3 regions of the Terrabacter sp. RAF57 genome follow, and region 3 is predicted to be linked to each of the others. Evidence: predicted binding sites of a transcription regulator. Region 3 holds the regulator's gene; each other region holds the start of a gene.
What was found. The regulator HrcA, encoded in region 3, represses chaperone genes, less so after heat shock. The targets are predictions, from matches to a motif close to TTNGCACTCGNNNNNNNCGAGTGCNAA.

Region 1 (10,523 bases), on a different contig from region 3:
CTCGGCCAATCTCGATCTCGGTCACCGGCCGATCCTACCGACCCGGTCACGAGCGGACGTATGCCGTCCCGCGGGCTCCGCGGGACGGCATACGTCATCGGGTGGTGCGCCGGGTGGCCCGGAGCGCGGTGTCAGGCGATCGAGTAGTTGGGCGCCTCGACGATGCCCTGGATGTCGTGCGGGTGGCTCTCCTTGAGCGAGGCCGACGTGATGCGCACGAACTGGCCCTTGTCCTGCAGCTCGGGGATCGTGCGCGCGCCGACGTAGAACATCGACTGGCGCAGGCCACCGAGCATCTGGTGGGCGACGGCCGCGAGCGGACCACGGTAGGCCACGCGGCCCTCGATGCCCTCGGGCACGATCTTGTCGTCGGAGTCGACCTCGGCCTGGAAGTAGCGGTCCTTGGAGTAGGACTTCTTGCCCCGGCTGCTCATCGCGCCGAGCGAGCCCATGCCCCGGTAGGCCTTGAACTGCTTGCCGTTGACGAAGATCAGCTCTCCCGGGCTCTCCTCGCAGCCGGCGAGGAGCGAGCCGACCATGACCGAGTCGGCCCCGGCGACGATGGCCTTGGCGATGTCGCCGGAGTACTGGAGGCCGCCGTCGGCGATCACCGGCACACCGGCCGGCTTGCACGCCTGGGCGGCGGCGTGGACCGCGGTGACCTGCGGGGCACCCACCCCGGTGACGATGCGCGTCGTGCAGATCGAGCCCGGACCCACGCCGACCTTGACGGCGTCGGCGCCGGCGTCGACGAACGCCTGGGCGCCCTCGCGGGTAGCGACGTTGCCGCCGATGACCTGGACGTGGCGGGTCGCGGGGTCGCTCTTGAGGCGCGCGACCATCTCGATGAGCAGGCGCACGTGGCCGTGGGCGGTGTCGGCCACGAGCACGTCGACCCCGGCCTCGATGAGCGTGGTGGCGCGCTCCCACGCGTCGCCGAAGTAGCCGATGGCCGCACCGACCATGAGGCGGCCGTCGGCGTCGTTGCTCGCATCGGGGAACTGCTCGCCCTTGACGAAGTCCTTGACCGTGATGAGCCCGGCGAGGTGGCCCTCGGAGTCGACGATCGGCAGGCGCTCGCGCTTGTGCTGGCGCAGCAGTGCCGTCGCCTCGTCGCGCCCGATGCCCACCGGGCCGGTGATGAGCGGCATCGGGGTCATGACGTCGCTCACGAGCGTCGTGGCCCACTCGGCGACGGGCGTGAAGCGCAGGTCGCGGTTGGTCACCATGCCGATGAGCTTCTTGTCGTCGCCGATGACCGGCAGACCCGAGACGCGGTACTCGCCGCAGATCGTGTCGAGCTCCTCGAGGGTGCGGTCGGGACCGATGGTGATCGGGTTGGAGATCATCCCGGTCTGGGTCCGCTTGACGAGGTCGACCTGGTAGGCCTGGTCCTGGATCGAGAGGTTGCGGTGGAGGACACCGAGACCACCCTGGCGGGCCATCGCGATGGCCATCCGGGCCTCGGTGACGGTGTCCATCGCCGCCGAGATGAGCGGGGACCGGATCGACAGCTCGCGCGTCAGGCGCGTCGTCGTGTCGATGTCGTTGGGGGCGAGGTCGCTGTAGCCCGGCAGGAGCAGGACGTCGTCGTACGTCAGCCCCATCGAGGCGAAAGCAGCGGGCACGTCAGACGATCCGAGGCTCATTGCCCGATTCTACGGGCTGCCGGGGGTGCGACCGAACGTGCCTCAGAGGGTGGGCACGACGGGCAGCGTGAGGGCGCCGACGACGTTCGCCGTCGTCGAGGCGGCGCCGTCGAGCGTGCCCGACAGGGTGTCGGTGAGGCCCTCGGTGCCGCTGGTGCCGCTGGTGCCGCTGGTGCCGCCGGTGCCGCCGGTGCCGCCGCTCGTGCTGCCGGAGGTGCCGGACGATCCCGATTCGCTCGAGCCGCCCGTGGTTCCGGTCGGGCGCGGACGGACGGGTCCCGTCGGGCGCGTCTTGGACGCCGGGGCCGTGGGGGTGCTCGTGGCGAGCGTGGCCTGCGGGACGACCTCGGACGTGCCCGTCGGGGTGGGAGTCGGCGTGGCCGTCGGCGTCGCGGTCGCCTTCTTCCCGCCCTTGGTGCCGGCGGCAGGCTTCTTGCCGTTGTTCGTCGCCCGCGGCGTGCCGGTCTGGCCCCCGCCGGCCGCGGTGCCGCCCTGCGGGTTGCCGACCTGGCCCTTGCCGACCTGGCCCTTGCCGACCTGACCGTTGCCGACCTGGCCCTTGCCGACCTGACCGTTCGCGACCGGACGACCGCCCGCCGCACCGGCGACGGCTCCGGGCATGCCGTTGATCCCCGCAGCAGCCGCGCGGCCCTGGGCGACGACCACCGCGGCGGGCAGCAGCACGATCGTGCCGTCCTCGGCGCGCGCGAGGACGAGTCCCTTGGCCTCGGTGGTGCCCGAGGTCTGCGGGAGGCCGAGTCGCGCGAGCAGCGCGCTGGGGCTGTCGCTCCGGGCGCTCTCGTCCATCTTCCTGACGATGCGGGCGCGGTCGGCCTGGCTCGGACCGTTGGTCGGGAGCGTGACGGCCGCCGCGACCCCGGCGCCGGACGCTGCGACCGCGAGGGCGGCGAAGGCCCCGAGGTAGCGGTGCTTGTTGGCGATCCGTCGGCGCCCGGTGCGCGAGGGCAGCGGGGTGTCGGCGTGGGCCGCGAGGGCACCGAGCAACGTGGCGACCGGCTCGGACCCGGCGTCCACGCGGCCGGCGAGGCGGTCGAGCAGCAGGTCGTCGGCGATGAGGTCGCTCAGGGGAGACAGGTCGTTCACGCGACGTCACCCGCCCCGGCCTCGGCGACCATCGCGCGTAGCCTCGTCAGAGCCCGGTGCTGGGCGACGCGGATCGCGCCGGCGGACATGCCGAGCGCGGCCGCGGTCTCGTCGGTGCTCATGCCGACGGCGACGCGCAGCGTGAGGATCTCGCGCTGCGCGCTGGGCAGCTGCTGCATGAGGGCCATCGCCGTGGCGGCGTCGTCGCGCATGACGGCGACGGACTCGGGCGACGGACCGTCGTCGGGTCCGTCGGGGACGTCGGCGACGGGTGAGGGTCCGCGCATCGCGGCACGCTGGGCGTCGGCGAGCTTGCGGGAGGTGATGGTGTAGACGAACGCCTCGAAGGGCAGCCCGCGCTCCTGGTAGGTCGGCAGGGCGGTCACGACGGCCATGCACACCTCCTGAGCGACGTCCTGGGCTGTGTCCTCGGCGCCGAAGCGGCCGAGGCGGACGCGGGAGTACCGCAGGGCCATGTCCCTGACGCGCGCCAGCAGCACGTCGCGCGCGTTGTCGTCACGCGCGGCGAGGGCCACGAGCTCACGAAGCGATGGAGCGTCCATCCGCTCCATCGCACCAACGCCGCCGGGTGTTACGCCGGCGTGCGTGGACCAACCAAGACCCATGTGAGTCCTCGTCCCCCCGAACTGTTGTCTGTGCAGGCGACGCCTTCGTCTGCGCCGCCGTCGGTGCTCGCCCAGAGCGGGGCCATGGTAGTGCGAACGGACCCCTCGGGACGAGTTCGGATGGTCGGATCCGCCTCCTTGGACGAGCATGCCATCCAGATGGCAATTCTTGAACAAGTCCTTAAGATTCCGCTCTTTATCCGTGATCGCGTGCCCGGTTAGCGTCGATTCCGCGGCCCCGCGACCCACCACACGCACCGAGCGGGCCGGTACGACACGGCGGGCACCCCCGCCCGACCGAGAGACGAGTTCATGGCCGAGATCACCCGCCTGCCCGGACCGGTAGCCGACCTCTGGGACTGGCAGCTGGACGGGGCCTGCCGAGGCGTCAGCCCCGAGGTCTTCTTCCACCCCGAGGGCGAGCGCGGACCACGCCGTCGCAACCGGGACGCCCAGGCCAAGGCCGTGTGCGCCGCCTGTCCCGTCGTGGCCCAGTGCCGCTCGCACGCCCTCGAGGTCCGCGAGCCGTACGGCGTCTGGGGCGGGCTGACCGAGGCCGAGCGCGAGGTCCTCTACGACGGCATCCAGGAGGCCTCCTGACCGTCTGACGGTCGCCGGCACACGCCGCCGACGACCGACGCAGCCGCTCGACCGGACCGCGAGACACGACGGGGTCGCGGAGGTCGAGACGCAGCGAGGGCCGCTCCCCGTCGGGGAGCGGCCCTCGCTGTCGTGCCGGGGCGTGGGACCAGGGCCCGTGAAGGACCCCGGTCGTATGCCGTGTCGCGCGGTCGGTCAGTGACCGTGACCGTGGCCGTGACCGCCGGCCGCCGGCTCCTCGTCCTCGGGCTTGTCGACGACGAGCGTGTCGGTCGTGAGGATCATCGACGCGATGGACTCGGCGTTGCGCAGCGCGGAACGGGTGACCTTGACCGGGTCGATGACGCCCGCGGCGATGAGGTCGCCGTACTCGCCCGTCGCCGCGTTGAGGCCCTGGCCGATGGGCAGCTCGGCCACCTTGGAGGTGACGACGTAGCCCTGGAGGCCGGCGTTCTCGGCGATCCAGCGCAGCGGCTCGGCGACGGCCTTGCGCACGATGGACGCGCCAGTGGCCTCGTCACCGGTCAGCTCGAGGGCGTCGATGGCCGACGCGGCGTGGATGAGGGCGGTGCCGCCACCGGCGACGATGCCCTCCTCGATGGCCGCGCGGGTCGCCGAGATGGCGTCCTCGATGCGGTGCTTCTTCTCCTTGAGCTCGACCTCGGTGTGCGCGCCGACCTTGATGACGCAGACGCCACCGGCAAGCTTGGCGAGGCGCTCCTGGAGCTTCTCGCGGTCCCAGTCGGAGTCGGTGCGCTCGATCTCGGCCTTGATCTGGTGGACGCGGCCGGAGACCTCGCCCTCCTCGCCGTTGCCGTCGATGATCGTCGTGTTGTCCTTGGTCAGGACGACGCGGCGGGCCTGGCCGAGGACGGTCAGGTCGGCCTGGTCGAGGCTGAGGCCGACCTCGGGCGCGATGACCTGGCCACCGGTGAGGATGGCGATGTCCTGGAGCATGGCCTTGCGGCGGTCGCCGAAGCCGGGGGCCTTGACGGCCGCGACGTTGAAGGTGCCGCGGATCTTGTTGACGACGAGCGTCGAGAGGGCCTCGCCGTCGACGTCCTCGGCGATGATGAGCAGCGGCTTGCCGGACTGCACGACCTTCTCGAGGACCGGGAGCACCTCGGCGACCGAGGAGATCTTGCCCTGGTTGATGAGCACGTAGGCGTCCTCGAGGACGGTCTCCATGCGCTCGGTGTCGGTGACGAAGTACGCCGAGAGGTAGCCCTTGTCGAACTGCATGCCCTCGGTGAACTCGAGCTCGGTCGCCGTCGTCGAGGACTCCTCGACGGTGATGACGCCGTCCTTGCCGACCTTGTCGAACGCCTCGCCGATGAGGCCACCGAGGGTGGCGTCCTGGGCGGAGAGCGTGGCCACGGAGGCGATCTCGTCCTTGCCGTCGACCTCGCGGGCGTTCTCGAGGAGGCGGTCGTTGACCGCGGTCACGGCCTTGTCCATGCCGCGCTTGAGCGCGGCCGGGGCGGCACCCGCGGCGACGTTGCGCAGGCCCTCCTTGACCATGGCCTGGGCGAGCACGGTCGCGGTCGTCGTGCCGTCACCGGCGACGTCGTTGGTCTTGGTCGCGACCTCCTTGGCGAGCTGGGCGCCGAGGTTCTCGTAGGGGTCCTCGAGCTCGATCTCGCGGGCGATGGTCACGCCGTCGTTCGTGATCGTGGGGGCGCCCCACTTCTTGTCGATGACGACGTTGCGGCCCTTCGGGCCGAGCGTCACCTTGACGGCGTTGGCGAGCGCGTCAACGCCGCGCTCGAGCGACTTGCGGGCGGAGTCGTCGAACTCCAGCTGCTTGGCCATGGTGTTCCTTTGGCTCGGGTTGCTTTGTGGTTCTTGGGAATCCGGGCATCTGCGAGCATGCCCGGTCAAACGAGACGCACCCCGGGGAGACCCCAGCGGGGCTCACCGGGGTGCGATCACGGCATACGGCTGGGTCAGCCGACGATGGCGAGGACGTCGCGGGCCGAGAGGATCAGGAACTCCTCGCCGCCGTACTTGACCTCGGTGCCGCCGTACTTGCTGTAGATGACCTTGTCGCCGACCTTGACGTCGAGCGGGACGCGCTCGGTGCCGGTGTCGTTGAAGCGGCCGGGGCCGACAGCGAGGACCTCGCCCTCCTGGGGCTTCTCCTTGGCCGTGTCCGGGATGACGAGGCCGGAAGCAGTGGTCTGCTCGGCCTCGAGGGACTTGACGACGATGCGGTCTTCGAGCGGCTTGATGGAAACCGACACGGTGGTGACCTTCCCTTCGGGACAGTCGGAAAACTGACTACGGACTGTGGGCTCTTCGAGGCTGGCCGCCGTCGCGGGGGTCGACCTCCCTCGATGAGGGTGCTGGCACTTTCAGGTCGAGAGTGCCAACAAGATGAAATCTAGGTTTGTCATTAGCACTCGGTCAAGTCGAGTGCCAGATTCGTCGGCGCGCCGCGTCCCGGACGGGGGCACCCACCGGCGCTGGCAGGATGAGGCCATGGATGCCGCCATGGTCGATCGCCTCTCCGCAGGTGAGGGCTGGGCCCTGCTCCAGTCGCTGCCTCCCTACGACGAGGACGGCTCGCTGCACCTGCAGGGCCGGCTGCGCGAGGCGGGCTTCGCGGCCGACCTCGTCGCGGCCGCGATGACCCAGTCGCGGCTGCGCTCGCGGGGGACCGAGAAGTTCGGCGACTTCGCCGCCGGCATGCTCTTCACCTCCGACGGGCTCGAGCAGTCGACGCGCCTCGCCATCGCCGCACGGCACGCGCACCGGTATGCCGCCGCCGGGGTCCGCGACGTCTACGACCTCGGGTGCGGGCTGGGCGCCGACGCCATGGCGTTCGCCGGGTTGGACCTGACAGTTCACGCCGTCGACGCCGACGACACGACCGCCCGCGTCGCCGCGGTCAACCTGCGCCACTGGCCGTCAGCCCGGGTGACGCACGGGCTCGCCGAGGACGTACGCCTGCCGCAGGGCGAGGGGCGACGTCACCTCGGGCTGTGGCTCGACCCGGCCCGCCGCGTCACCGGCGTGGCCGACATCAGCGGGCGCACGAAGCGCGTCTTCTCGCTCGACGCGATCTCGCCGTCGTGGTCACAGGTGCTCGACTTCGCGGCGCAGGTGCCGGCGACGGGGGCCAAGCTCTCCCCCGCGTTCCCGCACGGCTCGGTCCCGTCGGGGGCGGAGGCGCAGTGGACGTCGTGGCACGGCGAGGTGCTCGAGTGCGCAGTCTGGTGGGGACCGCTCGTCGCGACCGCCGGACGGACCGCCGCCGTGTGCACCGAGACCTCGACCTCCGTCGTCACGGATCAGGATGCGGTCGACGGCGGCCAGAGGCCCGGCCTCGGTTCGGTGACCGACATCGGCGAGTGGCTCTACGAGCCGGACCGGGCCGTCATCCGGGCCGGGCTCACGGGGGCGCTCGTGGCGGCCGTCGACGGCGCCGAGCTCGCGACGGGCGTCGGCTACGTCTCGAGCGGCGTCGCGCGCGAGCTGCCGTGGGCGCGGCGCTTCCGGGTCGTCGAGGCGATGCCCCTGTCGACGAAGCGCCTCGCCCGCTGGCTGCGCGATCACGGCCACGACCGGGTCACCATCAAGAAGCGCGGCGTGACCCTCGACGCCGACCTGCTGCGCCGGCAGCTGAAGATGACCGGCCGGGGCAAGGGTGGCTCCGAGGCGACGCTCGTCCTGACACGCGTCGGCGGCGGCCAGGTCGCCCTCGTCGTCACCCCCGCCTGACCGGCAGCCCCGGCTGACCGGCGCCCAGGCTGCCAAAGCGACCGCCACCGCTCGCGGCGGGAGCGTCGGCGGGCGTCCGTCTCCGACGTGGCGTTCCAGCGTCAGCGGCCCGCCGCCGATGCCGCTCCCGGCAACGGACGCCTCGTCGCTCCTCGACCGAGCGCGACGGCCGTCACGGGCTTCAGGCGATGGCGGCGTAGAGCGCGTGCAGGGCGCTCCACGTGGCGTCCCAGTCCGCCATCGCAGCATCCGCGACGTCCGACTCCAGGCGACGCACGTAGGTGTCCCAGCCCGCGGCATACCCCGCTGCCTGGGCGCCGCTGAGCCGCTCGTGCCGCAGGTGCAGACGGGCGCCCTCCCCGTCGGCGATGACCTCGGCGGTGACGACCGACCGCACGTCGCCGATCGGCCACTCCCAGACGAGCCGGCTCGGCGCCTCGCACACCACCACGCGGCACACCGGGGTGTCGGCGTCGTCGAAGTGGATGGTGAAGTCGCCACCGGGTCGCAGCTCCCCCTGGACGGGGGCGAACCAACGCGCGAGGCGGCCGGGCTCGGTGCACGCCCGCCAGAGGTCGTCGGGCGACGTCGCGTAGTGCCGGTCGAAGACGACCGCCACCTCCTCGCCGTCGCGCTCGATCCGGCCCAGCACCTGCGTCAGCTCGCTCATCGGTGTCCCTGTCCCTGTCGTCGGGCCCGCGCGCCGCGGGCGATCTCGGTGTCGAGGGCGTCGAGGCGCTGCCCCCAGAACGAGCGGACCTCGCGGCACCACTGCTCGACCTCGTCGAGGGCGCCCGGCGGGAGCCGGTAGACCCGCCGTTGCCCGACGGACTCGGCCTCGACGACGCCGGCCTCCCGCAGCACCCGCAGGTGCCTCGAGATCCCGGGCCGCGAGGCATCGAAGAGCGCCGCGACCTCGCCGGCCGTCAGCTCCTCACGGGCGAGGTGCTCGACGATGGTCCGCCGCGTCGGGTCGGTCAGTGCTTCCCAGGTCCCGCTCACGAGCACAGAGCAACTCGCTCGTTACGTAACACACAAGGTACGCCTTGCGGCTCAGAGCGCGGCGTCCGGCTGTGCCCCGACCCAGCGCACGGCGGCCGCGCCGGCCGCGTTGGCCGCCTCGAGGGCGGCCTGACGGTCCGCTCCCACGGCGAGCGCCGCCGCGAGCGCCCCGCAGAACGCGTCCCCGGCACCGACCGTGTCACCGAGGTCGCGCTTCGCCACGGGTATGCCGTCCACGCCGTCCATCCCCCAGCGCGCGCCCGCTGCCCCGAAGGTCACGAGCAACGACTCCGGCACGAGGTCGGAGTCGGACAGGTCGCGCATCTCCGACTCGTTGACGACGACCGGGTCGGCGAGCGCGATGACGTCGGGCGGGAGGGCGGCATACGGCGCGAGGTTGAGGACGACCCGGGCTCCTGCGGCGTGGGCCGCGCGAGCGGCGTCGGCCACCGTCGCGAGGTCGACCTCGAGCGAGCAGAGCAGCACGTCGTCGGGTCCGAGCCCTCCGGCCTGCTCGACGAGCGCCCGGTCACACTCACCGTTGGCGCCGGCCACGACGATGATCGAGTTCTCGCCCTGCTCGTCGACGGTGATGAAGGCCGTGCCGGTCGGGGCGCTTCCGCTCGTCGACACCGCTGCGGTGTCGATGCCGAGACCGGTGAGGCGGTCGAGGTAGGCCCGGCCGGGTCCGTCGTCGCCGACCCGGGCGAGCATCGAGACGGCGGCCCCGGCCCGAGCGGCAGCCGCGGCCTGGTTGCCACCCTTGCCACCGGCATATGTGCCCCCTGCCTCACCGAGGAGGGTCTCCCCGGGCACCGGGTGCCGCTCGACGAGGATGACGACGTCGACGTTGAGCGAGCCGAGGACCGCGACGCGGCCCATCAGCGCTCGCCCGCCCGACCGAGCACGGTGTCGGCCCAGAGCCGTGCGTAGCGGGGACCGTCGACCTCGAGCGCCACGTCGACGCGCACCGGCGCCTCGCCGTGCGGGTCGTGGGCCATGTCGCCGCTCCAGTCACGCCGGTCGACGATGGTGCGTCCCCGTGACCACGTGCCGGCGAGCTCGACGCGCAGCGGCAGCGGTTCGGTCCGGATCCCGGCCCGGTCGATGACGACGCAGACGGCGCCGGCGTCACCGATGGTCGACGCCGCCCGGTCGAAGCGGGCGTTCTGGAAGCGGATCAGGCTGCCCGCGAGCTCGGCAGGGCCACGCCCACCCACGGCGACCAGCTGGTCGGCCAGCTCGCCCGACACGACCGGCTCGTAGAAGACGTCGAGGCCGTACATCGTCACCGGGATGCCGAGGTCGGCCGCGGCGTCGAGGGCGATCGCCGCCGCCTCGGGGTCGTGGAAGACGTTGAACTCCGCCGACGCCGTCGCGTTGCCGACGTTGGCGGCGCCGCCCATGAAGACGATCTCGGAGATGCCCGACACGACGTCCGGATAGGTCCGCAGCAGCAGGGCGATGTTCGTCAGCGGCGCCAGGGGCACGAGCGTGATCGGCCGGTCCTCCGCCGCGGCCTCACGGCAGACGTCCCGGAGCAGCTCCACGGCGTGGCGCGGGTCGGCCTTCATGGCGGCGGGCGGCCAGTGCAGGTCGCCCATGCCGTCGTCCCCGTGCACGTGGCGGGCGTCGACGGGCGGCTCCAGCAGGGGGCGCTCGGCACCACGGGCCACCGGGACGTCGGTGCGTCCTGCGGTCTCGAGGACGAGCAGCGTGTTGCGCACGACGTCGTCGACGGGGGCGTTGCCCCCGACGCACGACACGGCGCGCAGGTCGAGGGCCGGGTGCAGGGCGGCGAGGAGCAGGGCGCACGCGT
Region 2 (10,523 bases), on a different contig from region 3:
CAGAAGCCCATGCCGCCCATGCCACCCATGTCGTCGCCACCGGGCATGGCCGGCGCGTGCTTCTCGGGCTTGTCGGCGATGACGGCCTCGGTCGTGAGGAAGAGCGCCGCGATCGAGGCTGCGTTCTGCAGCGCCGAGCGCGTCACCTTGACCGGGTCGATGATGCCGGCGGCGAGCAGGTCGACGTACTCACCCGACGCGGCGTTGAGACCGTGACCGGCCTCGAGACCGCGCACCTTCTCCGCGACGACGCCACCCTCGAGACCGGCGTTGATCGCGATCTGCTTGAGCGGGGCCTCGGTCGCGACGCGCACGATGTTGGCGCCGGTCGCCTCGTCACCCTCGAGCACGAGCTCGTCGAGCGCCTTGGCGGCCTGGATGAGAGCGACGCCACCACCGGCGACGATGCCCTCCTCGACGGCAGCCTTCGCGTTGCGGACGGCGTCCTCGATGCGGTGCTTGCGCTCCTTGAGCTCGACCTCCGTGGCCGCGCCCGCCTTGATGACGGCGACGCCGCCGGCGAGCTTGGCGAGGCGCTCCTGGAGCTTCTCGCGGTCGTAGTCGGAGTCCGACTTCTCGATCTCGGCCTTGATCTGGGCGATGCGGCCCTCGATCTGCGAGCGGTCCTCGGCGTCCTCGACGATGGTCGTCTCGTCCTTGGTGACGACGACCTTGCGAGCGCGGCCGAGCAGGTCGAGGGTGGCGTTCTCGAGCTTGAGACCGACCTCCTCGGAGATGACCTGGCCACCGGTGAGGATGGCGATGTCGGTGAGCATCGCCTTGCGGCGGTCGCCGAAGCCGGGAGCCTTGACGGCGACCGACTTGAACGTGCCCTTGATCTTGTTCACGACGAGCGTCGCGAGCGCCTCACCCTCGATGTCCTCAGCGATGATCAGCAGCGGCTTGCCCGACTGCATGACCTTCTCGAGGAGCGGGATGAGGTCCTTGATGTTGCCGATCTTGGAGTTCGCGACGAGCACGTAGGCGTCGTCGAGGACGGCCTCCATGCGCTCGGTGTCGGTGACGAAGTAGGCGGAGATGTAGCCCTTGTCGAAGCGCATACCCTCCGTCATCTCCAGCTCGAGGCCCATGGTGTTGGAGTCCTCGACGGTGATGACACCTTCCTTGCCGACCTTGTCCATCGCCTCGGCGATGAGAGCACCGATCTCCTCGTCGGCCGCCGAGATGCTGGCGGTCGAGGCGATCTGCTCCTTGGTCTCGATCTCCTTGGCCTGCTCGAGCAGGCGGGCGGTGACGGCCTCGACGGCCTTCTCGATGCCGCGCTTGAGCGCCATCGGGTTGGCGCCGGCGGCCACGTTGCGCAGGCCTTCCTTCACCATCGCCTGGGCGAGCACGGTCGCCGTCGTCGTGCCGTCACCGGCGACGTCGTCGGTCTTCTTGGCAACTTCCTTGACGAGCTCCGCGCCGATCTTCTCGTACGGGTCGTCGAGCTCGATCTCCTTGGCGATCGAGACGCCGTCGTTGGTGATCGTGGGGGCGCCCCACTTCTTCTCCAGGACGACGTTGCGGCCCTTGGGGCCGAGGGTCACGCGGACGGCGTCGGCGAGGATGTTCATTCCTCGCTCGAGCCCGCGACGCGCCTCTTCGTCAAACGCAATGGTCTTGGCCATTCGGGTGGTCCTCCACGCGAATCGTTGGTGGTGGCCCGCATGACGCCCGCGACGGACGGGACCGGTCTCCCCAGCTTCATGTAGCTGCGAACCCAGCCCCTCGGCATACGGCCCATTTCTGTCACTCCCCTAGGGAGAGTGCTAACGCCATTATTGGCACTCTCGGGGTGAGAGTGCAAACGTCTGGCCCCCCGAGTGAGGGCGTATGCCGTCCGCTCGGGTCAGGCGTCCACGGCCGGCGCCAGCGCGGCGGCGATCCGGGCGGCGTGCTCGGCGGACTCCTGCTCCGAGGCGTAGGTCGTCCGCGGCCAGAAGAAGCCGCGCAGCCCGTCGCCCTTGGTGCGCGGGACGACGTGCACGTGCAGGTGCGGCACGGACTGGCTCACGACGTTGTTCATCGCCACGAACGTGCCCTGTGCGCCGAGCGCACCGACGACGGCCGCGGCGAGGCGCTGGGTGGCCCCGAGCACCGTGGCGTGCAGCTCGGCCGGGAGGTCGAGCAGGGTGTCGACGTGTCGTCGCGGCACGAGCAGGACGTGACCCTTGAAGACCGGGCGGCGGTCGAGGAAGGCGACGAGGTCCGGCTCGTCGAGCACGACGTCGGCCGGCACCTCCCCCGCCACGATCGAGCAGAAGACGCAGTCCATGGCGACAGGCTCCCACGCCGCAGTCGCGCGGTGTCGCTCCCAGCTCGCGCCCGGCTCGAGGACGTCAGCAGATGATGAGCAGGAAGCAGCCGCCCTCACTCGACGTCGGCGAGGGGGTCGGCGTCGGGGTGGGCTTCTTCGTCGAGGTCGGCTTCGGCTTCGGGTTCGGGTTGCCCCTCGTGGGCGTCGACGACGGGCTCGGGGCCACGGTCGAGGTCGGCGCGGGCGGCGGCGTGGCTCGGCTCGACGACGGGGCCGGAGCCGAGGTGGTCGGCACGGCTGAGGTCGGGTCGGAGGCCGGCTCGACGACAGCGGTCGCCGGCGCGCGCGTGGTCCCGGGGCGGGTGGTCCCTGTCGCGGCGGTGGGCGTGCCGGTCGCGGCGGTGGGCGTGCCGGTCGCGGCAGAGGAGGTGTCGGCCGAGCCCCAACCGTCGTCGGAGGTCGTGCTCGTCCAGTCACCGCCGGGCAGTCCGGGGAAGCCGCTGGACGACATCGCCTCGTCGCTCCAGCTGTCGCCCGACCAATAGGCGACGGCGCCGGTCGAGAGCAGCGCGACGGCCGCGAGGACGGCGGCGACGAGGACCTTGCGTCGGGACTTCGAGCCGGGAGTGGAGGTGTGGTTCTCGGTCGACATGGTGCACAAACGTAGAGGAATCGGGCGGGAGACGCCTCCTCAGAAGGTGGCCGCTACGGTGGTCCCATGCTCGGGGAGACGTGGATCACACCGAGGTACGCAGGGTGAGCGCGCCGCCGTCCGGGGACCCTCCCGCCGCGACGACCGGCTTCGTCGAGGTCGCCGACCGGGTCTTCGTCGCCCGCTACCCGCAGTGGGACGTCAACGTCGGCCTCGTGCTCGGTCGTCACGGTGCCGTCGTCATCGACACGCGGGCGAGCGGCATCCAGGGCAGCCAGGTCCTCGACGACGTCCGACGCCTCGGCCGTGACATCGAGGTCCGCCACGTCGTCAACACGCACGTCCACTTCGACCACACCTTCGGCAACACCGCCTTCGAGACCGCCATCGTCCACGCCCACGACAACGTCGGGCGCACCATCGACGCCGATGCCGAGCGGATCAAGGCCGCCTTCCGGGCCGACCCCGGAGACGGCCCGGAGTACGGCTACACCGCACGCGACGCCGCCGAGGTGATGGCGACCGTGGTCCGCGGGCCCGACCGCACCTTCGGCTCGAACGCGGCGATCGACCTCGGTGACCGCGTCGTCACGATGACGTACGCCGGCCGCGGCCACACCGACGGAGACGTGGCCGTGCTCGTGCCCGACACCGACGCGATGTTCCTCGGCGACCTCGTCGAGGAGAGCGCCCACCCGTCGTTCGGCGACGACTGCTGGCCGCTCGAGTGGGCCGACACCCTCACCTCGCACCTCGTCCTGGCCGAGGACCGCACGGTCGTCGTGCCGGGACACGGACATCCCGTGGACGGCGCCTTCGTGGCTCGCCAGCGCGACGAGCTCGCTGTCGTCGCCGCCGTGATCCGCGAGCGCCGGCTCGGCGCGGCATCGCTCACGGAGGCGTTGAACGCGCCGGACCCGCGCCTGCCCTACCCCCTCGACCACCTGGACTCCGCCATCCGCCGCGGCTGGGACCACCTCTCCCCACCCACCCCCTGACGCGACACCCGCCCCGGCGCCCGCCGCGCCGGAAGCCTTCCGTCACGACGACGAGCGGCCTCGGTGCGGTGGATCGCTGGCATCCGTGCGCCGGTGATCCACCGCGTCGACCGTCCTCGCGTTCAAGGCTCGACACCGGGCAGCTCGGCGAGCACGGCCGGGGATGGTCGAGCCAGCCCCTGCTCCTGAGGAGGCGGGCAATGACTGCGGCCGTACGACATGGCTCGACCACCTGGCCCCAACCGAGTCGTACGGTCAGGTCTCCTCCGATGGCCGACTCGATGTCGCGCTCGACGTCGCCCCACCGCGCTTCCGCCGATGCATGGACAAGGCGACCATCCAGCTCGATGACCACGGCCTGCTCGGAGTACTCCACGTCGCGGTAGGTGGCCCCACGCCGGGTCCGCACCCGCCGCTGGCGGCGGCCCGTCGGCAGTCCATGCGCACGCTCCACCTCCCGGGCGTAGCGCCTCTCGAGGACAGACCGGACACCATTTCCCGCATCGTCCAACACGTCCGTGAGCAGTCGGCGTCGCTTCATCCGGACCCTCAGGCGAGTTGCCTCGAGGAGACGTACCGGCGTGGTGAGCCCCTGTTGGCAGGCATCGGCGATCACCGCCACGGCCTCGGAGTCGCGAGCAGCCAGCTCCGCGACGTCGATGACCGCCTCTTCGATACGAAGCCGCGGCGGCGACAGGTGGCCCTGTCCGCGCCACCCGAAGCCCGTGCGTCGAACCAGCACAACGCCTGTCGGAGCCTTGACGTGACGGTCGCGGTCCACGGCGACGTAGATGACGCGATGGTCGTCGCACTGCCCGGCCCTGGCACCGATGTGTGACCACCCATGGGCTCGCAGCGCCGAGGTACCGGCGAGGACCGCCGGTTCCAGTGCGAGCAGAGCGGCCCAGGCACGCTGGATCCACCGCAACGGGCCCGTGTGGTCGACGCAGACCCCCGGGTGGACGACGGCCCACAACCTGCGGCGCACGAGTCGCTCGAGGTCGTTGTCGTCCAGGCCGGCCGCCAGCACCTGCCGCCGCGAGATCACGCCGTCCTGGAGCCGCAGCATGGTGTCGATGCTCGGCTCCCATGCCGTGAGCTTGCCCGTCGCGATCCGCGCCTACCTGCGACTCGGCGGACGTGTGGACAGAGGAGGAGAACCCGCAGGGGATGTGGACGGCACCAGCCGACGCATACTCATCGCACGAACCTGGTGACGACGGCCGCACCCCCGTACTGCGGTGGATCGTCGGCACCAGTCGCCGGGAATCCACCGCACTGCGGGCACACAGCCTCGAGTGCGGCCCGACGCCTGCCAAACCTGACGTGCGAGAGTCAGCCGGAGAGCGCGGAGGGGAAGGCGTCGGACCAGGAGCGCAGCGCGATGCCGCCGTCGGCCGTCCGGTCGACCGACGTCGCGGCGAGCAGCGCGTGCACGATCGCCCGGGCGACGCAGTCCGCACCAGCCTCCATGAGCACGGTCTGCTCGATCGGGTCCGGCGCCGGACGATCGCCCGTCGCGAGCGTGAAGAGGGTGTCGCCGTCGAAGAGCGTGTGCACCGGCTTGAGCGCCCGTGCATAGCCGTCATGCCCGATGCCGGACATCTTCTGGCACTGGGCCTTGGACAGGGTGGCGTCCGTCGCGATGACCCCGATGGTCGTGGCCAGTCCCGGCCGGCCGGTGTTCGCGGGCAGCGCCTCGGCCCGGGCCCGCGCAGCCTCGAGCTCGGCGGCACTCGGCCGACCCACGTGGGCCAGCTCGTCGCCGAGACCGAGCCCCACGGCATACGGCACCCCGGTGGCCGGGTCGACCGCCGAGCCGACGGCATTGACGGCGACGAGCGCCGCGACCGTCGTGCCCGACTCGAGCACGACGCTCGCGGAGCCGATCCCGCCCTTGAAGCCACCGAGCTTGGCGCCGGTGCCCGCACCAACGCAGCCCTGGGCGACGGCCGAGGACGTCGCGCTGGCGTATGCCGCCCTCCCGTCCTCCGCGCGCGGACGGTGGCCCCACGTGCCAGCGCGTCCCAAGTCGAAGAGGATCGCGGACGGCACGATCGGCACGACGTGTCCCGGCTCGCCCATGGGCCAGCCGATCCCGTCGTCCAGCAGGCCGTCCACGACTCCGTCGGCGGCGGCGAGGCCGAGCGCGGACCCGCCGCCGAAGACGATCGCATCGACGCGGTCGACGAGGTTGCGCGGGTCCAGCAGGTCGGTCTCGCGCGTGCCCGGCCCGCCGCCGCGCACGTCGACGCCGGCGACGGCACCGCCGTCGGGGGAGAGCACCACGGTCACGCCGGTGAGCCAGCCCGGCTCGTCACGGGTGCAGTGGCCGACCCGGAGGCCCGCGACGTCGACGAGGGAGTTCGTCGGGCCCGGGGCCACGACGAGGGAGGCATCGCTCACTGCGGGTCCCTGAGGTCGAACTCCATGAGGCGCCCCGGCGAGCTGAAGCCGAGCCGCTCGTAGAACTCCTGGGCCCGGTCGTCGGGAGCGTTGAGCCGGATCCACTTGACGTCGGTCGTGCGCGACCACTCGATCATCGCCTCGGTCAGCGCCCGCCCGACGCCGCGGTCACGACAGCCCGGCGCGACGAAGAGGCCGCCGACGTGCAGCCACGAGACGTCCTTGCGCCCGGGCCACGGCAGCGCGCGGATGCGCCGGGTCTCGAGGATGCCGGCATGGTCGCCCCGGCTCTCGGCGATCCATGTCGGCCGGTCGGGCCGCTCGGCCAGCCACGCGTCGACGAAACGGTCGAGGTAGCCGGTCTCGGACGGCATACCCAGCTCGCGGGCGAACTGGAGGTGCAGCGCGGCGACGATGAGGGCGTCGTCGGCCGACGCGCGGCGGATCGTCACCTCGGCCATGAGGGAAGTGAACCACGGGCGTGCCGCGAGGGCGCGCAACCACGGCTCGGCCGGGTGCGATGCCCTGCCGGTGGGACGCCTCAGACGAGAGCGCTCAGACGTTGATGCCGAGGCGGCGGCTCGTGCGCGCCCGCTGGCGGCTCGCGCGCATCCGGCGCAGCCGCTTGATGAGCATCGGGTCGGCCTCGAGGGCCTCCGGGCTGTCGAGGAGCGCGTTGAGCACCTGGTAGTAGCGCGTGGAGCTCATGTCGAAGAGCTCCTTGATGGCCTGCTCCTTGGAGCCGGCGTACTTCCACCACTGGCGCTCGAACGCCAGGATCTCGAGGTCGCGCGCGCTGAGGCCGTCCTCGGACTCGTGGCGCTGCGGCTGCGCCGTAGCGTGTTCTGTGCTCATGTCCCCGTCTCGCTGCAGTCGTGCTGCGTGTCGCGTCGTGCGTTGGCTCCGGTCACACCCTAGACCGAAATGACAAGGGTGTCATTCAGCTCAGGCGTGGCGCGGCATGTCGTCGGCGGGCTGTCGCACCGCCCGGAACATGCGTCCCACGAGCCCCGTGCGCCCCACCCGTGACGCCCCATCGCGTCGTCCGGTGTCGTCCGGTCCCGTCGGGTGTCGTTCTGGCGTCGGTGCCAGGTGGCCGTCCTCGACAGGCCGACGACCCACCTGGGTCAGGACATCGTATCGAGGATGGCGTTGACGTCCTCCTTGGTGGTGTGCGGGTTGACGATGGCGAAGCGCGTCAGCGTCTCCCCGCGGAAGGTCGTCGGCACGACGAAGGCGAACTCCTGGGCGAGGAGCCGGTCGGTCCACGCCTGGTAGTCCTCGGGCCCCCAGCCGAGGCGGCGGAAGACGACGACCGACAGGTCGGGCTCGCGCACCGCCTCGAGGTAGTCGCGGCGCCCGATCTCGTCGGCGGCGAAGCGGGTCACCTCGAGGGTGCTCTCGATGGCGTCGACGTAGGCGTCGGTGCCGTGCGCGGCGAGGGAGTACCAGAGCGGCAGGCCGCGCGCGCGTCGCGTCAGGCCGATGGAGTAGTCGGTCGGGTTCCACTCGGCCGACTTCGTGATGACGTCGAGGTAGCCCGCCTCCTGCGTGTGCGCGACCCGCGCCAGCTCCGGCTGGCGGTAGATGAGGGCGCAGCAGTCGAACGGCGCGAAGAGCCACTTGTGCGGGTCGACGATGAAGGAGTCCGCGTGCTCGATGCCGTTGAAGAGGTGTCGCACCGACGGTGCAGCGAGGCCGGCGCCACCGTAGGCCCCGTCGACGTGCAGCCACAGGCCGTACTCGCGGCACACCTCGGCGACCGACTCGAGGTCGTCGACGACGCCGAAGTTCGTCGTGCCGCTCGTCGCGACGACGGCGAAGAACGTCTCGGGACCGTTCTCCTCCAAGGTCTTTCGCAGCTCGGACCCGGTCAGGCGCAGCTTGTCGTCGACGTGCACGCCGCAGACCTCGGCGTCCATGACGGCCGCCATGGAGACGACGGACGAGTGGGCGTTGTCCGTGGCGGCGATCCGGTAGGGACGCGCGCCCGTGCCCGCTTCCTTGGCCTTCGCCCGGGCGGTGTGCCGAGCCACGACGAGCGCCGACAGGTTGCCCACCGTGCCGCCCGGGACGAAGACGCCGCCGGCCTCGGCCGGCAGGCCCGCGAGGTCGCTGATCCAGCGCAGCGCCTGGTTCTCGGCGTAGACCGCGCCCGCGCCCTCCATCCACGACCCGCCGTAGATCGACGAGGCGCCGACGACGACGTCGAAGGCCGCGGCCTCCCGCGTCGGGGCGCACGGGATGAAGGAGAGGTAACGCCGGTGGTCGGTCGAGAGGCAGGCCGGCGCGAGGGTGTGCTCGAAGAGCTCCATCGCCCGCGTCGAGCCGAGGCCACCGGCGGTGATGGTCTGGCCGGCGGCCGCCCGGAGGTAGGCCTCCGGCTGCGCTCCGTCGAGCGGGATCGGGTCCATGAGCAGGCGCTCGCGGGCGTAGCTGAGGACCTTGTCGACGGCGACGTGGTCGGCATCCTTGTCGAAGCTGTGCACGCACAGATGCTAGGCCCTGCGGTCGGGTGCGACCGACCGCCCGGGGGCCGCGTGACGGGTGGGGCGGGAGCTCAGCCGAGCAGGGCCGTGCGCAGCTCGTCGGCGGACGCGACGACGGCGGTGGGCCGCACGCCGTGGAGTGCGTCGGGCAGGCCCGCACCCCACGTCACCGCCACGGTGTCCATGCCCGCGGCCTTCCCGGCGAGGACGTCGACGACGGCGTCCCCGACGTAGACGGCGTCATTGGACCCCCGGCCCATCCGGTCGAGCGCGAGCAGCAGCGGAGTCGGGTCGGGCTTGTGCCGCTCGGTGTCCTCCATCGCGACGAGGACGTCGACGTGCTCGCTGATGCCGAGGATGTCCATGGCCTGCTGCGCCGACTCGCGCCGCTTCGACGTGGCGACCCCGACGTGGATGCCGGCGGCGCGCAGGTCACCGAGGACGTCGACGACGCCGTCGTAGCCCCGGATGAGCCGCTCGGTGTTGTCGGCGTTCCACTGGAGGTACGTCGCGTAGAGCTCGTCGGCGTGCTCGGGCGAGTGGTCGGTGAAGGCTCCGATGAGCGGGCGCCCGATCCACGAGCGGATCACGTCCGGGTCCTCCTCGTGCCCGAGGACCGTGCGGAACGCGTGCTGGTAGGACTCGACGATGAGGTTGATCGTGTCGGCCAACGTGCCGTCCAGGTCGAAGACGGCGGTGGACCAGCGGGGAGAAGTCACCGGCCGAGCCTAGGGCAGCGACGGCTCCAGCCACCGCCCTCGTCTCATGACCCGGGTCGGGCGGCCGGCGGTGTCGACGACGACCACGTCGGCCCGGGACCCGACCGCGATCGAGCCCCGGTCGGCCAGCCCGAGCGCGCGGGCGGGCGTGCGCGTGGCAGGCCGGACGGCATACGCGAGCGGGACGCCGGCGGCGACGGCGCGGGCGACGATGTCGGCGACGTGGCTCGTGCCGCCGGCGATGGAGCCGGGGCTCGTGCCGTCGGGGTCGCGCGCCAGGCGGGCGATGCCGCGGTCGACGACGACCGAGAGGCCACCGAGGACGTACGCGCCGTCCCCCACCCCCGCCGCGGCCATGGCGTCGGAGACGAAGGCGACGTGGTCGGCGCCGACGAGGTCGAGGACGGTGCGCACGGTGTCGTCCGAGAGGTGCGCGCCGTCGCCGATGAGCTCGACGGTGACGTGGCCCCGCGCGGCCGAACGCATCAGTGCCGCAACGGCGCCCGGCTTGCGGTGGTGCCACGGGTCCATGCCGTTGAAGAGGTGTGTGGCGAGGTCGGCGCCGGCCGCGACGGCCTGCTCGACCTGCGCGTACGTGGCCGTCGTGTGGCCGATCGCAGCGTGGATGCCGGCCGTCGTGAGCCAGCGGACGAGGTCGAGGCCACGGGCGCGCTCCGGGGCGAGCGTCACCTGGCGGAGGTGACCGCGGCCGAGCTCGATGAGCCGCTCCACCTCGGCGAGCGACGGGTCGCGGAGCAGCGCCGGGTCGTGCGCGCCGCAGCGGGCCTCGGCCAGCCACGGACCCTCGAGGTGGATGCCGTCGACGACCCCGTCGTCGGCGAGCTCGGCGAGCATCGCGACGCCCCGCTCGAGGTCGCGCGGGCTCATCGTGACGAGGCTCGCGAGCAGGCTCGTCGAGCCGTGCGCGTGGTGGTGCTCGGCCGCCGCCGCCGCGGCGTCGTCGCGCAGGTCGGTGAACGCCGTCCCGCCGCCGCCGTG
Region 3 (10,523 bases):
GTGGCGGCCGTGTCGATCACCCTGACGCCCATCGCGCCGACGGCGACGACCACCGTGACGGCGTACGCCTCGGGCACGACCCGACCGACCCCCGCGAACGTCACCGTGGCCTCGGGCCGCGCCCGGGTCAACGCCGTCGTCGTCCCGGTCGGCGCCGACGGGGCGATCACGGTGCACACGAGCGCGGCGTCCTACCTCGTCGTCGACGTCCAGGGCTACCTCAAGAAGTGACCTGGGGGACCTGGGCGACCTGGGTGCCCAAGGCCACGGCGTCCCGGGCGCCCGTCGCCGCTCAGGCGCCGGGCTCCGTGACGAAGTCGATGAGCTCCTCGACGCTCGCGAGCAGCGTCGGCTCGAGGTCGGCGTAGGTGCGCACCGTGCCGAGGATCCGCTTCCACGCGTTGGCGATGTCGGCCTGGCTGGCGTGGGCCCAGCCGAGCTCGGCGCAGATGCCGTCCTTCCACGACGTCCCGCGCGGGATGACCGGCCACTGCTGCCAGCCGAGCCGTTCCGGGCGCACGGACTGCCAGACGTCGACGTAGGGGTGGCCGAGGATGCGCACGTGCTGGGACAGGCCGGGAAGCGCCTGGGCCTGCGCGACGATGTGGGCCTCCTTGGTGCCGGGGACGAGGTGGTCGACGAGCACGCCGAGGCGCCGACCGGGTCCCGGCTGGAACTCGGTGATGATGCCGGCGAGGTCGTCGACGCCGTCCATGAGCTCGACGACGACGCCCTCGACGCGCAGGTCGTCGCCCCAGACCTTCTCGACGAGCTCGGCGTCGTGACGACCCTCGACGTAGATCCGCGACCCGCTCGCGACGCGCGCTCGCGCTCCCTCGACGGCGACCGAGCCGCTCGCGGTCCGGGACGCGGCCCGGCGCGCGTCGGCGAGGGCGGCACCGGCGGCGACCTGCGGGGGAGTGAGCGTCACCGGGGCGCCGTCGACGAGGAAGCCCGGGCCGAGGGGGAAGGCCTTGGTGCGCCCGCGGCGGTCCTCGAGGTGGACGACGTGCATCCCGCCGGCCTTCTCGACCCGCACGACGGCGCCGACCCAGCCGGTCTCGACCTCCTCGACGACGAGGTCGGGCTCGGCCGGGGTCGGGGTCGACCGGCCGCGGCGCGGGGCACGCCAGTCGCCGCTGAGCACGTCGGATCCGTAGCGATCGTTGGGGGACACGACTAGGGAGGGTATGCCGCTTGGTGGACCCGGACGCAGCCGCCACGCGGGCGGGGTCGGAGCTGCCCCGACGGCATACGGTTGGATGAAATCGGAGATCCGCGAGGCACGACGTAGACTTGGCACTCGTCGATCGAGAGTGCCAGACCCGTGAAGGAGGGGACGCGATGAGCGAGGACCGCAGGCTGATGGTGCTGCGCGCGATCGTGCAGGACTACGTCCAGACCTCCGAGCCGGTGGGGAGCCGGGCCCTCGTCGAGCGCCACCACCTCGGCGTCAGCGCCGCGACCGTGCGCAACGACATGGCCCTGCTCGAGGAGGAGGGCCTGATCCACGCGCCGCACACGTCGGCCGGGCGCGTGCCCACCGACGCCGGCTACCGCGTCTTCGTCGACCGCCTGAGCGCCGTCAAGCCCCTCGGGTCGGGCGAGCGCCGGGCCATCGGCCAGTTCCTCGAGGGCGCCGTCGACCTCGACGACGTCGTCGACCGCACCGTGCGCCTGCTCGCGAGCCTGACCCGTCAGGTCGCCGTCGTGCAGTACCCCTCGCTCACGCGGTCGACGGTGCGCCACATCGAGCTCGTGCCGATGGGGTCCTCACACCTGATGATCGTGCTCATCGTCAACACCGGGCGCGTCGAGCAGCGCGTCGTCGACACGGGCCGCGTGCTCTCCGACGGCACGGGCGAGGCGCTGGTCGCCACGATCCGCGCGCGCATCAACGAGGTGGCGGCCGGCGTGCCGTTCACCGTGGCCGCGACCCGCCTCCGGCGCCTCGTCGACGAGGCCGACGAGGCCGACCGTGCCGCCATGGAGGCCGTGGTGTCCGCCCTCGGCGACGCCCTCGTCGAGGAGCGTGAGGAGCGCGTCGTCCTCGCCGGTCAGGCCAATCTCGCACGCGCCGGCACCGACTTCCCCCGCACCATCGGCCCGATCCTCGAGGCACTCGAGGAGCACGTGACGCTGCTGCGCCTGCTCGGCCAGCTCGGCGACGACCCCGACCTCGTCTCCGTGCGCATCGGGTCCGAGAACCCCGTGACCGGGCTCCAGTCGACGTCCCTCGTGTCGATGGGCTACGGCTCCGGTGCCGAGCGCGTCGCGAGCCTCGGAGTGCTGGGCCCGACCCGCATGGACTACCCCACGACGATGGCCTCGGTCCGCGCCGTCGCGCGCTACGTCTCCGAGATCCTCGACGAGAACCAGGCCACCTGACCCACCTGCAGCACAGCGGCCAGTCCGCCGGCGCAGCGCCGCGCCGGAACCGAAAGCACCACGTACCAAAAGGAATCTCAGCTTGAACGACTACTACGCCGTCCTCGGGGTCTCGCGCGACGCGAGCCAGGAGGAGATCAAGAAGGCCTACCGTCGGCTCGCCCGCAAGCTGCACCCGGACGTGAATCCCGGCGCCGAGGCCGAGGAGGAGTTCAAGCGGGTCTCGCAGGCCTACGACGTGCTCTCCGACCCGCAGAAGCGCCAGTCCTTCGACATGGGCGCCGACCCCTTCGCCTCGGGTGGTGGCGCCGGTTTCGGTGCGGGACAGGGCTTCTCGTTCAGCGACGTCATGGACGCCTTCTTCGGCGCGGGCGCCCAGGCCGGCACGCGCGGACCCCGGGCCCGCGTGCAGCGCGGCCAGGACGCCCTCGTGCGCCTCGACATCGACCTGTCGAAGGCCGTCTTCGGCTCCGAGGAGGAGCTGACGCTCGACACCGCGGTCGGCTGCAAGCGCTGCGACGGCGACGGCGCCGAGCCCGGCACCGGTCGCCAGACCTGCCAGATCTGCAAGGGCGCCGGTGAGGTGCAGCAGATCCAGCGGAGCTTCCTCGGCCAGGTCATGACCTCGCGCCCGTGCGTCAACTGCCAGGGCTACGGCTCGACCCTCACCGACCCGTGCCACGACTGCTCGGGTGACGGCCGCGTGCGCACCCGTCGCTCGCTCAAGCTCAAGGTGCCCGCGGGCGTCGACACCGGCACCCGCATCCAGCTGACCGGAGAGGGCGAGGTCGGCCCCGGCAACGGGCCCAAGGCCGACCTCTACGTCGAGATCCGCGTCGTCAACCACGACACCTACACCCGTCGCGGTGACGACCTGCACTGCAACGTCGAGCTGCCCATGGCCGCGGCCGCACTCGGCACGAGCTTCAAGCTGTCCACCTTCGACGGCATGCAGGACCTCGAGATCAAGCCCGGCACGCAGAGCGGCGACGTGCTGACCCTGCGCGGCCTCGGCGTCACCCACCTGCGCCACGGGGGTCGCGGCGACCTGCTCGTGCACGCCACGGTGCAGACGCCGACGCGCCTGACCGAGGAGCAGCGGGAGCTGCTGCACCAGTTCGCGACCCTGCGCGGCGAGGAGCGACACGAGGGTCGCCTCACCCCCGCCAACAAGGGGCTGTTCGGCAAGCTGCGCGACGCCTTCAAGGAGAAGTGACCCCCACGTGAGTGCCCGGTGACCCACCAGCTCTTCCTCGGCGAGCCGTCCGCGGTCGCCGGGGCCGTCGTCGGGGCGTCCCTGCTCCTCGACGGTGACGAGGGGCGTCACGCCGCGACGGTCGTGCGCATCCGACCGGGTGAGCGCTACTTCGTCGCCGACGGTGCGGGCCGGCGCGCCCTGCTCGAGGCCACCGACGTCGACCGGGCATGGGTGCGCGGCCGCGTGATCGAGGTCAGCGACGAGGCCGAGCCGGCCCCACGCCTCGTCCTCGTCCAGGCCCTCGCCAAGGGCGACCGTGACGAGCAGGCCGTCGAGGCCGCCACCGAGCTCGGTGTAGACGAGGTCGTGCCCTGGCAGGCGGAGCGCTCCGTCGTCGTCTGGCGCGGAGACCGCGCCGCCAAGTCCCTGGCCAAGTGGGCCGCGGTCGTGGCCCGGGCGACCAAGCAGTCACGCCGGTCGCGTGTGCCGGTGACGTCCCCCGCGGTCGGGCTCGCTCCGCTCGTGGCCCGTGTCGGGGAGGCCTCACTCACGCTCGTGCTCCACGAGGACGCCACCGAGCCGCTCGCGTCCGTCGAGCTGCCCGCTTCGGGCGACGTGCTCGTTGTCGTCGGTCCGGAGGGTGGCATCACCGACCGCGAGATCGACGCCCTCAGCGCCGCGGGAGCGCGACCGGTCCGGCTCGGGTCGACGATCCTGCGGGCGTCGTCCGCCGGTCCCGCCGCCCTCGCCGTCCTCAGCGCACGCACCCGCTGGACCTGACGGCATACGCCCTCTGGTTCGAGGTGATCTCGTTACGGGGGTGGGTGCCGCGCTCACCTCGAACGGGGGGGAGCGGGTCCGGTCAGCGAGCGGTCACGGGGACGAGCTGCTCCGCGAGCGGCGACCCGTCCTTCGCGCTGCTGGCGAAGACGCGGACGACATAGTCGCCGGGCGCCAGCGACGACTTCGTGGTGAACCGGTACGTGCCGCGGTCCGGGGCACCCACCGACGCCGTCGTGAAGCCGTGGTCGACGCGTTGGCCGTCGCGGAGGAGCTCCCACTCGACGGTGGCCTCGAACGTGCTGGCGACGCCCTTGACGGTGAGCCGTGCGCCGGCATTGACGGCGGAGCCCCGGGCCGGCTCGTCGACCCAGACGGGTGCGACCTGGTCGAGGACCGTCATCGGGTCGGTCGGCCGCGTGAAGGACGCCGAGGCCGGGTGGCCCGGTGAGACCTCGCTGCCGCCGTCGGCGAGCTCGAAGCGGACGGGCCGTGCCGTGCCCGCCGCCGCCTGTGCGGTCCAGCCGAGCTGCTCCGCGGCGAGGGAGTCCGTGCTGGTCGTGCCCGACGAGAGGCGGACGGTGATCGCGCCCGGACCGATCGTCACCGACTGCACGGTCACCCCCGACCACGCGAACGCGTAGGAGGAGCCCTTCGGCGGTGTGCCCGTCGCGAGGCGGAGCGCGGCCAGGGCCTTGGCCTCACCGGTCACCGGCGTCGTGACACCGGTCGACACGAACTCGCGGAAGAGACGGAGCTGGTCGCTGCCGGCCACGACCGGGCCGAGGTAGTAGACCGGCACGCTCACGGTCGTCGTGGCCGGAGGCGGGAGCGCGGTCGTCGCCGGGGAGGTCGGCCGCTGCGCGGTCTGCGTCGGGACGCTCGACGGTGCGCCGGACGACGTCGGGGTCGACGCCCGCGCGGTCGAGGTGGCCACGGCGGTCGGAGTCCCGGCGACCGGTGGTGTCGGCGCGGACGGCCGGTTCACGGCCCAGACGGTGCCGGCGACGAGGACGGCCGCGGCCGCCGCCACCGCAGGCACGAGCCACCGGTGGCGCCGGGACCCGGCGCCGGCGCCGGCCCCCCAGGACGACTCGTCCGACGCATGCGCGTCGGCGAGGATCGCGCCGAGTCGGTCGGTCGGGGTGATCGACCGCGCCTCGGCATCGAGGGCGCGGCGCACCCGGTCCTCGACGGGGCGCAGCCCGGCACCGATGAGGGTCGGCTCCTCGCCGGGCGTCTCGCCCGGTCGCGTCGGCTCGGTGTTCATGACAGCTCCAGGGGGTCGATGCTGCGGCGCAGGGCCGTCAGGCCGCGGTGGGCGTGGGTCTTCACGGCGCCGGGGGAGATCTCGAGGGTGTGGGCGATCTGGGCCTCGGAGAGGTCGGAGTAGTAGCGCAGCACGAGCACCTCCCGCTGCCGGGAGGGCAGGGTGCGCAGCGCGTCCAGGACGGCGTCGCGGTCGGCCGTGTGGAGCACCTGGGTCTCGGCGCTGCCGTGGGTGCCTCGACCCGGGGCGTCGGCAGCGCCCGCGTCGCGGACGTTCTGGCGGTCGACGACGACGGTGTGCCGCTGCACCGACCGGCACCCGTTGACGACGGCGGTCTGGAGGTAGCCGACGACGCGGCCGCCGTCCCGGATGGCCGACCAGCTGCGGTGCGTCGCGACGAACGCGTCCTGCACGACGTCCTCCGCTGCCAGCTGGTCGCGCAGCAGCAGCCAGGCCAGGCGGACGAGCCGGTGCCAGTGCGCGTGGTAGAGCTCGGTGATGGCGACGTCGGGGTCGGTCGGCAGCTCGGACCCGCCGGGGGTGACCACTCCTCCGGCGTCCGGGGCGGGAGCCCCACCACCGCCCGTGGCGGGACGACCAGCGGCCCCGGAGGCCGCGGGGTCGCTGAGCTGGCCGGCCGGCATACCCAACGTTCTCACGGACAGATGACGCGCAACGGGAGCACAGGGTTGACACGTCGGAGGCGTGAGGGTCCGGAATGCGCCGCAGGTCCACGGCTGCCCGGGGGCTGCCGTGGACCTGCGGTTCGAGCGACCGGTCGGGTCAGCCGGCCGCCTTGGCCAGGACCTCGACCTCGCTGACGGTCATGTAGCTCGCCGCCGTCATGACGACCCGCACTGCCGAGGTACGTGTGGGGGTGATCGGCACCGTCACCACCGGTGCGGCTGGTCCGCTCGCAGCCACCGTCACCTCGCTCGACACGGGGGTCCAGGTGCTGCCCACGAGCGCCTCGACGTGGAGCGTCCGGGCGTAGCTGACGTTCCCGCCGTCCTGGTAGAAGCGGGTCGTCACCCGGGTGACGTCCCGAGCGCCGGGCAGTGTGACCGTCAGGGTGTCGCCGGGACGCTGGGTGCCCGAGCGCCAGTTCGACCAGGCCTTGTCGGTCAGCACGCCGTTGACGATGCCCTGCACGGAGTAGCCCGGCTCCGTGAAGGTGGCCGAGGCCGTCGTGCCCAGGGCGAGGGCCGCATTGGCCTCGACCGGCTCGGTCACCGTGACGACCGCCGTGGCCGGGGCGGTGGACCCGTCGGGCAGGGTGGCTCGGCCGGGCAGCGTGACCGTGCCGACCGAGTCGTACGCCGCGCCGGTCGTGTCCCACGCCACCGGCAGGGTGACCGTCACGTCGTAGCGGTCCGACGTCGCCGTGACGGTTGCCGGCAGGTCCGGCGTGCCGCCGACGTACGTGCGTGCCGCGGCCGGCGTGGTCGACGAGATGGCGTCAACGGTGACGACGGCCCGTGCCGCGTACTCCCGCCCGGTGGCGGGGTCGGTGGCGGTGCCGAAGACGAAGACCTGGCCCGGGCGGGCCCACCGCACCGCGGGCACGGGGCGCCACGTCACGGGCAGGGCGGCCGTCGCGGCGCCGACGCGGTCGGGCGCCACCGCCGTGGGAAGGGTCGGAGCAACTCCGGGCATCGTGAAGACCGCGACGTCGGCGACGCCGCGCACGGTCTCGTCGACGAGTCGCCACCGCTGGTTCGCGGCGGCGTTCGGCTGCCAGACCCCCACGGACGAGCCGTCGGCCGTGGCCTGTCCGCCCACCTCGACGTTGCCGGGACCGGTCGCGCTCGAGATCGTCCACATGCCGTCGCCCGTGGTCGAGAGGTACCACTGTGCCGATGCGTCCGGCGTGGTCTGCGCCGCCTCGAGGACGAGAGCACCGGATCGCAGGGCGACCTGACGACCGTCGAGTGCTCGCAGCTGGTAGCGCTCACGGTTCGTGTCGCCGCCCGTGAGCTTCGTCGCGGTCCAGAGCTGGTCGGCGCTCGCGGTGTCCGTCGTGCGGATCGCGATACCGGTCTGCTCGGCGTCGAGGGAGCGCCCGCTCTGGACGCCGACGAAGCGGTACGCGTGGCCCTCCTGGAAGGTCGGCGCGTCCGTGGCGACGCCACGGACGTCGGAGACGACGAGGGTCGTGACGGACTGGGCCGGCACTCGCACCGTGGCCGAGGTGCCGTCGACCGCCACCGGGGTCTGCGACCGGAGTGCGCCGTCGGCGTCGGTGACGACGGCGGTCACGCTGGCCTTGGGGCCGATCTTGCCGAACTTCGAGAGGTCGATCGCGAGGTCCTGCGCTGTCGTCGAGCCGTTCGTGTGCACGAGGGTCGCGGTGCGCGCGTCCGGACGGATCGCGGCGATCGTGCTCGTGTCGTCGACCTTGACGACGTGGTCGCCGGGACGGATGTAGTGCGTGAAGTTGCGCACGGTGTTGAACTTCTGGTTCGTGTAGATGGGGCAGGTGGCCAGCGTGTCCTTGGCCGTGCAGTCGAAGCGCATCTGGATGCTGCCCCAGTTGGCGCCCGCCGCGCTCTCCCCGCCGGGCTTCATGTTGTCGTAGTCCTCGACGGGCTGCCAGAAGACCCACGCCGACGGCTCGAGCTCGCGCAGGTCGTCGGTCATCCGCTGCGCCATGCCGATACCGGGCTCCATGGAGGTGAAGCTCTGGCCGTTGCCCCAGCTGCCCTCGACCTCGGACATCCACAGAGGCTTGTCGTCGGACTTGCTGAGGTCACGCACGGCCGTCCGCTGGGCGGTGCCGTAGGTGTGGACGTTCATCCGCGACACGGCGGCCTTGACGTCGGCCGGATAGCTCATCCAGTTGGTGACGAAGGTCCCGGGGTTGGTCTCGTCCATCGCCGCGATCTTCGCGTCGGTCCCTGAGCCCGCGAGGCGCTGGTCGAGCGAGCGCACGACGTCCTGCTGCAGCTGTGGTCCGATGTGGGCGCCCTCCTGGCGGCCGCCGGTGGGCCGGCCGTCGGCGCCGAGCTGGGTGCCCCAGTAGCTCGTGTTCGGCTCGTTGAAGGGGTCGATGGTGTCGACCTTGATGCCGTGCGCCGCCTCCAGGTGCTCGGTCACCTTGACGAGGTATGCCGTGAAGTCGCCGATGCTGGTGCGCTTGAGCTGGTCCTGGCCGGCGTTGTAGTTCCCCGAGACGTAGCCGCTCTCGGTCATGAACCATGGCGGGGAGTTGCTGAAGGTCTCCCACTTCGTGATGCCGCCCTTGATGCGGTCGACCCACCAGCGCTGGGTCTGGTCGGCATCCCAGTTCCAGTCGGCCGCGTCGTCCGGCGACCACCAGTCGACGTCGGTCCGCGTCGTGCCCTCCGGTGCCTTCCACCAGCCCTGCACGGCGCCGCCGGGACGCAGGTAGTCCTCGACGTCCGGCGCGTTGCCGCCGCCGATGTTGTAGCGCGCGATGTTGAGCGCCAGCCCGTCCTTGCCGAAGACGAGGTCGGCGAGCTTGTTGCGGACGGCGTCGGGGTAGTCGCCTGTCGCGTTGGCGAACCACACGAGGCTCGTGCCCCAACCCTCGAAGGCGGGCTGCTGGTAGGACGGGTCGGGCGTGAGTCGCACGACGGGGACACCGTCGCCGCTGGGGGAGGCGGCCGTGGCGGAGGTCGTGGGAGCAGCGGCCGGTGCGGGCGCCGCAACGGCGACGGAACCGGCGAGCAGCGAGCCGACGGCGACCGTGACGGTCGCCAGGGCGCCCGAGGCGACGCGGGTGGGACGGGGTCTCATGGGTTGGTGCCTTCCTGGAGCGACGGCGGTGGCGGTCCGGGGTGAATGCGCACCCAACGCCCGGAATGAGCGTATGTTTGCGCAAACATCGGCCGCCGACACGGTCCCAGCCGGGCTGGACGGGTGTCAAGGGGCGGTCTCGCGGCGGCTGGCAGGATGGCGTCGGAAGCGGCGGCATGCGCGAGCAGGACGAATGGGACGAGCAGGAGGAACGGTGGGGGAGCGACGAGCGGTGTCGATGGCCGACGTGGCGCGCCTCGCCAACGTCTCGTCGCAGACGGTCTCCCGAGTGGCGAACGGCGAGACGAGCGTCGTCGAGAGCACGCGCCAGACGGTGCTCCGCGCCATGGAGGAGCTCGGCTACCGTCCCAACAGTGCGGCGCGAGCCCTGAAGCGTGGAGCGTTCCGCGCCATCGGGGTCATGACGTTCACCCTGTCGACGACCGGAAACGTGCGCACGCTGGAGGGCATCGTCGCGGCGGCCGCCGTCCACGACTACGCGGTGACCCTCATCCCGGTCAACGCCCCCTCCCAGGACGCCGTCCGCGGAGCCTTCACGCGGGCCGGGGAGCTCGCCGTCGACGCCGTGGTCGCCATCATGGAGACCCACCTCGCGAGCGACGCCCCCGCGCCCTACCCGCCCGGTTTCAAGGTCGTCGTCGCCGACTCCGACGACGCCGGCGACCGTCACCCCGTCGTCGACACCGACCAGGCGGCGGGCGCCGCCTCGGCGACCGACCACCTGCTCGACCTGGGGCACCGCACCGTGTGGCACGTGGCCGGCCCCGAGAGCTCGTATGCCGCCCAGCGGCGTCGCGATGCCTGGCGGGCGCGGCTCGTGGCCAGGGGGCTCGAGGTGCCTCGGGTGCTGCACGGTGACTGGACGCCCGAGTCCGGCTACGAGATCGGTCTTCGGCTGGCCGACGAGCCCTCCTGCACAGCGGTTTTCGCCGCCAATGACCAGATGGCACTCGGGCTCCTCCGAGCCTTCCACGACCGCGGCCTGCGGGTCCCTGAGCAGGTGAGCGTCGTCGGGTTCGACGACGTGCCCGAGGCGGCGTCTTACATCCCCCCGCTCACCACAGTGCGCCAGGACTTCGAGCAGATCGGCCGGCTCTGCGTCGAGCA

Region 1: a site for HrcA is predicted at 6,375-6,401, ahead of groES (co-chaperone GroES). Genes of this name have one in related genera too.
Region 2: a site for HrcA is predicted at 1,750-1,776, ahead of groL (chaperonin GroEL). Genes of this name have one in related genera too.

Annotation. Positions count from the first base shown of each region.
Region 1 covers NZ_JBFRDT010000011.1:134,804-145,326, reverse strand. The annotation lists gene AB4Y83_RS13970 (GuaB3 family IMP dehydrogenase-related protein) at 1-25, opposite strand, end outside; gene guaB (IMP dehydrogenase) at 132-1,649, opposite strand; gene AB4Y83_RS13960 (hypothetical protein) at 1,692-2,753, opposite strand; gene AB4Y83_RS13955 (sigma-70 family RNA polymerase sigma factor) at 2,750-3,316, opposite strand; gene AB4Y83_RS13950 (WhiB family transcriptional regulator) at 3,692-3,979, shown strand; gene groL (chaperonin GroEL) at 4,175-5,791, opposite strand; gene groES (co-chaperone GroES) at 5,926-6,222, opposite strand; gene AB4Y83_RS13935 (THUMP-like domain-containing protein) at 6,461-7,702, shown strand; gene AB4Y83_RS13930 (SRPBCC domain-containing protein) at 7,884-8,372, opposite strand; gene AB4Y83_RS13925 (metalloregulator ArsR/SmtB family transcription factor) at 8,369-8,704, opposite strand; gene AB4Y83_RS13920 (PfkB family carbohydrate kinase) at 8,756-9,586, opposite strand; gene AB4Y83_RS13915 (nucleoside hydrolase) at 9,586-10,523, opposite strand, start outside.
Region 2 covers NZ_JBFRDT010000002.1:610,206-620,728, forward strand. The annotation lists gene groL (chaperonin GroEL) at 1-1,631, opposite strand, end outside; gene AB4Y83_RS04750 (HIT family protein) at 1,853-2,278, opposite strand; gene AB4Y83_RS04755 (hypothetical protein) at 2,343-2,912, opposite strand; gene AB4Y83_RS04760 (MBL fold metallo-hydrolase) at 3,017-3,910, shown strand; gene AB4Y83_RS04765 (hypothetical protein) at 4,233-4,748, shown strand; gene AB4Y83_RS04770 (P1 family peptidase) at 5,246-6,316, opposite strand; gene AB4Y83_RS04775 (GNAT family N-acetyltransferase) at 6,313-6,777, opposite strand; gene AB4Y83_RS04780 (DUF3263 domain-containing protein) at 6,872-7,171, opposite strand; gene AB4Y83_RS04785 (pyridoxal phosphate-dependent decarboxylase family protein) at 7,444-8,805, opposite strand; gene AB4Y83_RS04790 (HAD family hydrolase) at 8,877-9,524, opposite strand; gene AB4Y83_RS04795 (N-acetylglucosamine-6-phosphate deacetylase) at 9,534-10,523, opposite strand, start outside.
Region 3 covers NZ_JBFRDT010000013.1:83,979-94,501, reverse strand. The annotation lists gene AB4Y83_RS15515 (CHAP domain-containing protein) at 1-231, shown strand, start outside; gene AB4Y83_RS15510 (DUF3097 domain-containing protein) at 293-1,177, opposite strand; gene hrcA (heat-inducible transcriptional repressor HrcA) at 1,345-2,388, shown strand; gene dnaJ (molecular chaperone DnaJ) at 2,471-3,604, shown strand; gene AB4Y83_RS15495 (16S rRNA (uracil(1498)-N(3))-methyltransferase) at 3,623-4,366, shown strand; gene AB4Y83_RS15490 (Gmad2 immunoglobulin-like domain-containing protein) at 4,449-5,636, opposite strand; gene AB4Y83_RS15485 (RNA polymerase sigma factor) at 5,633-6,280, opposite strand; gene AB4Y83_RS15480 (glycoside hydrolase) at 6,420-9,395, opposite strand; gene AB4Y83_RS15475 (LacI family DNA-binding transcriptional regulator) at 9,610-10,523, shown strand, end outside.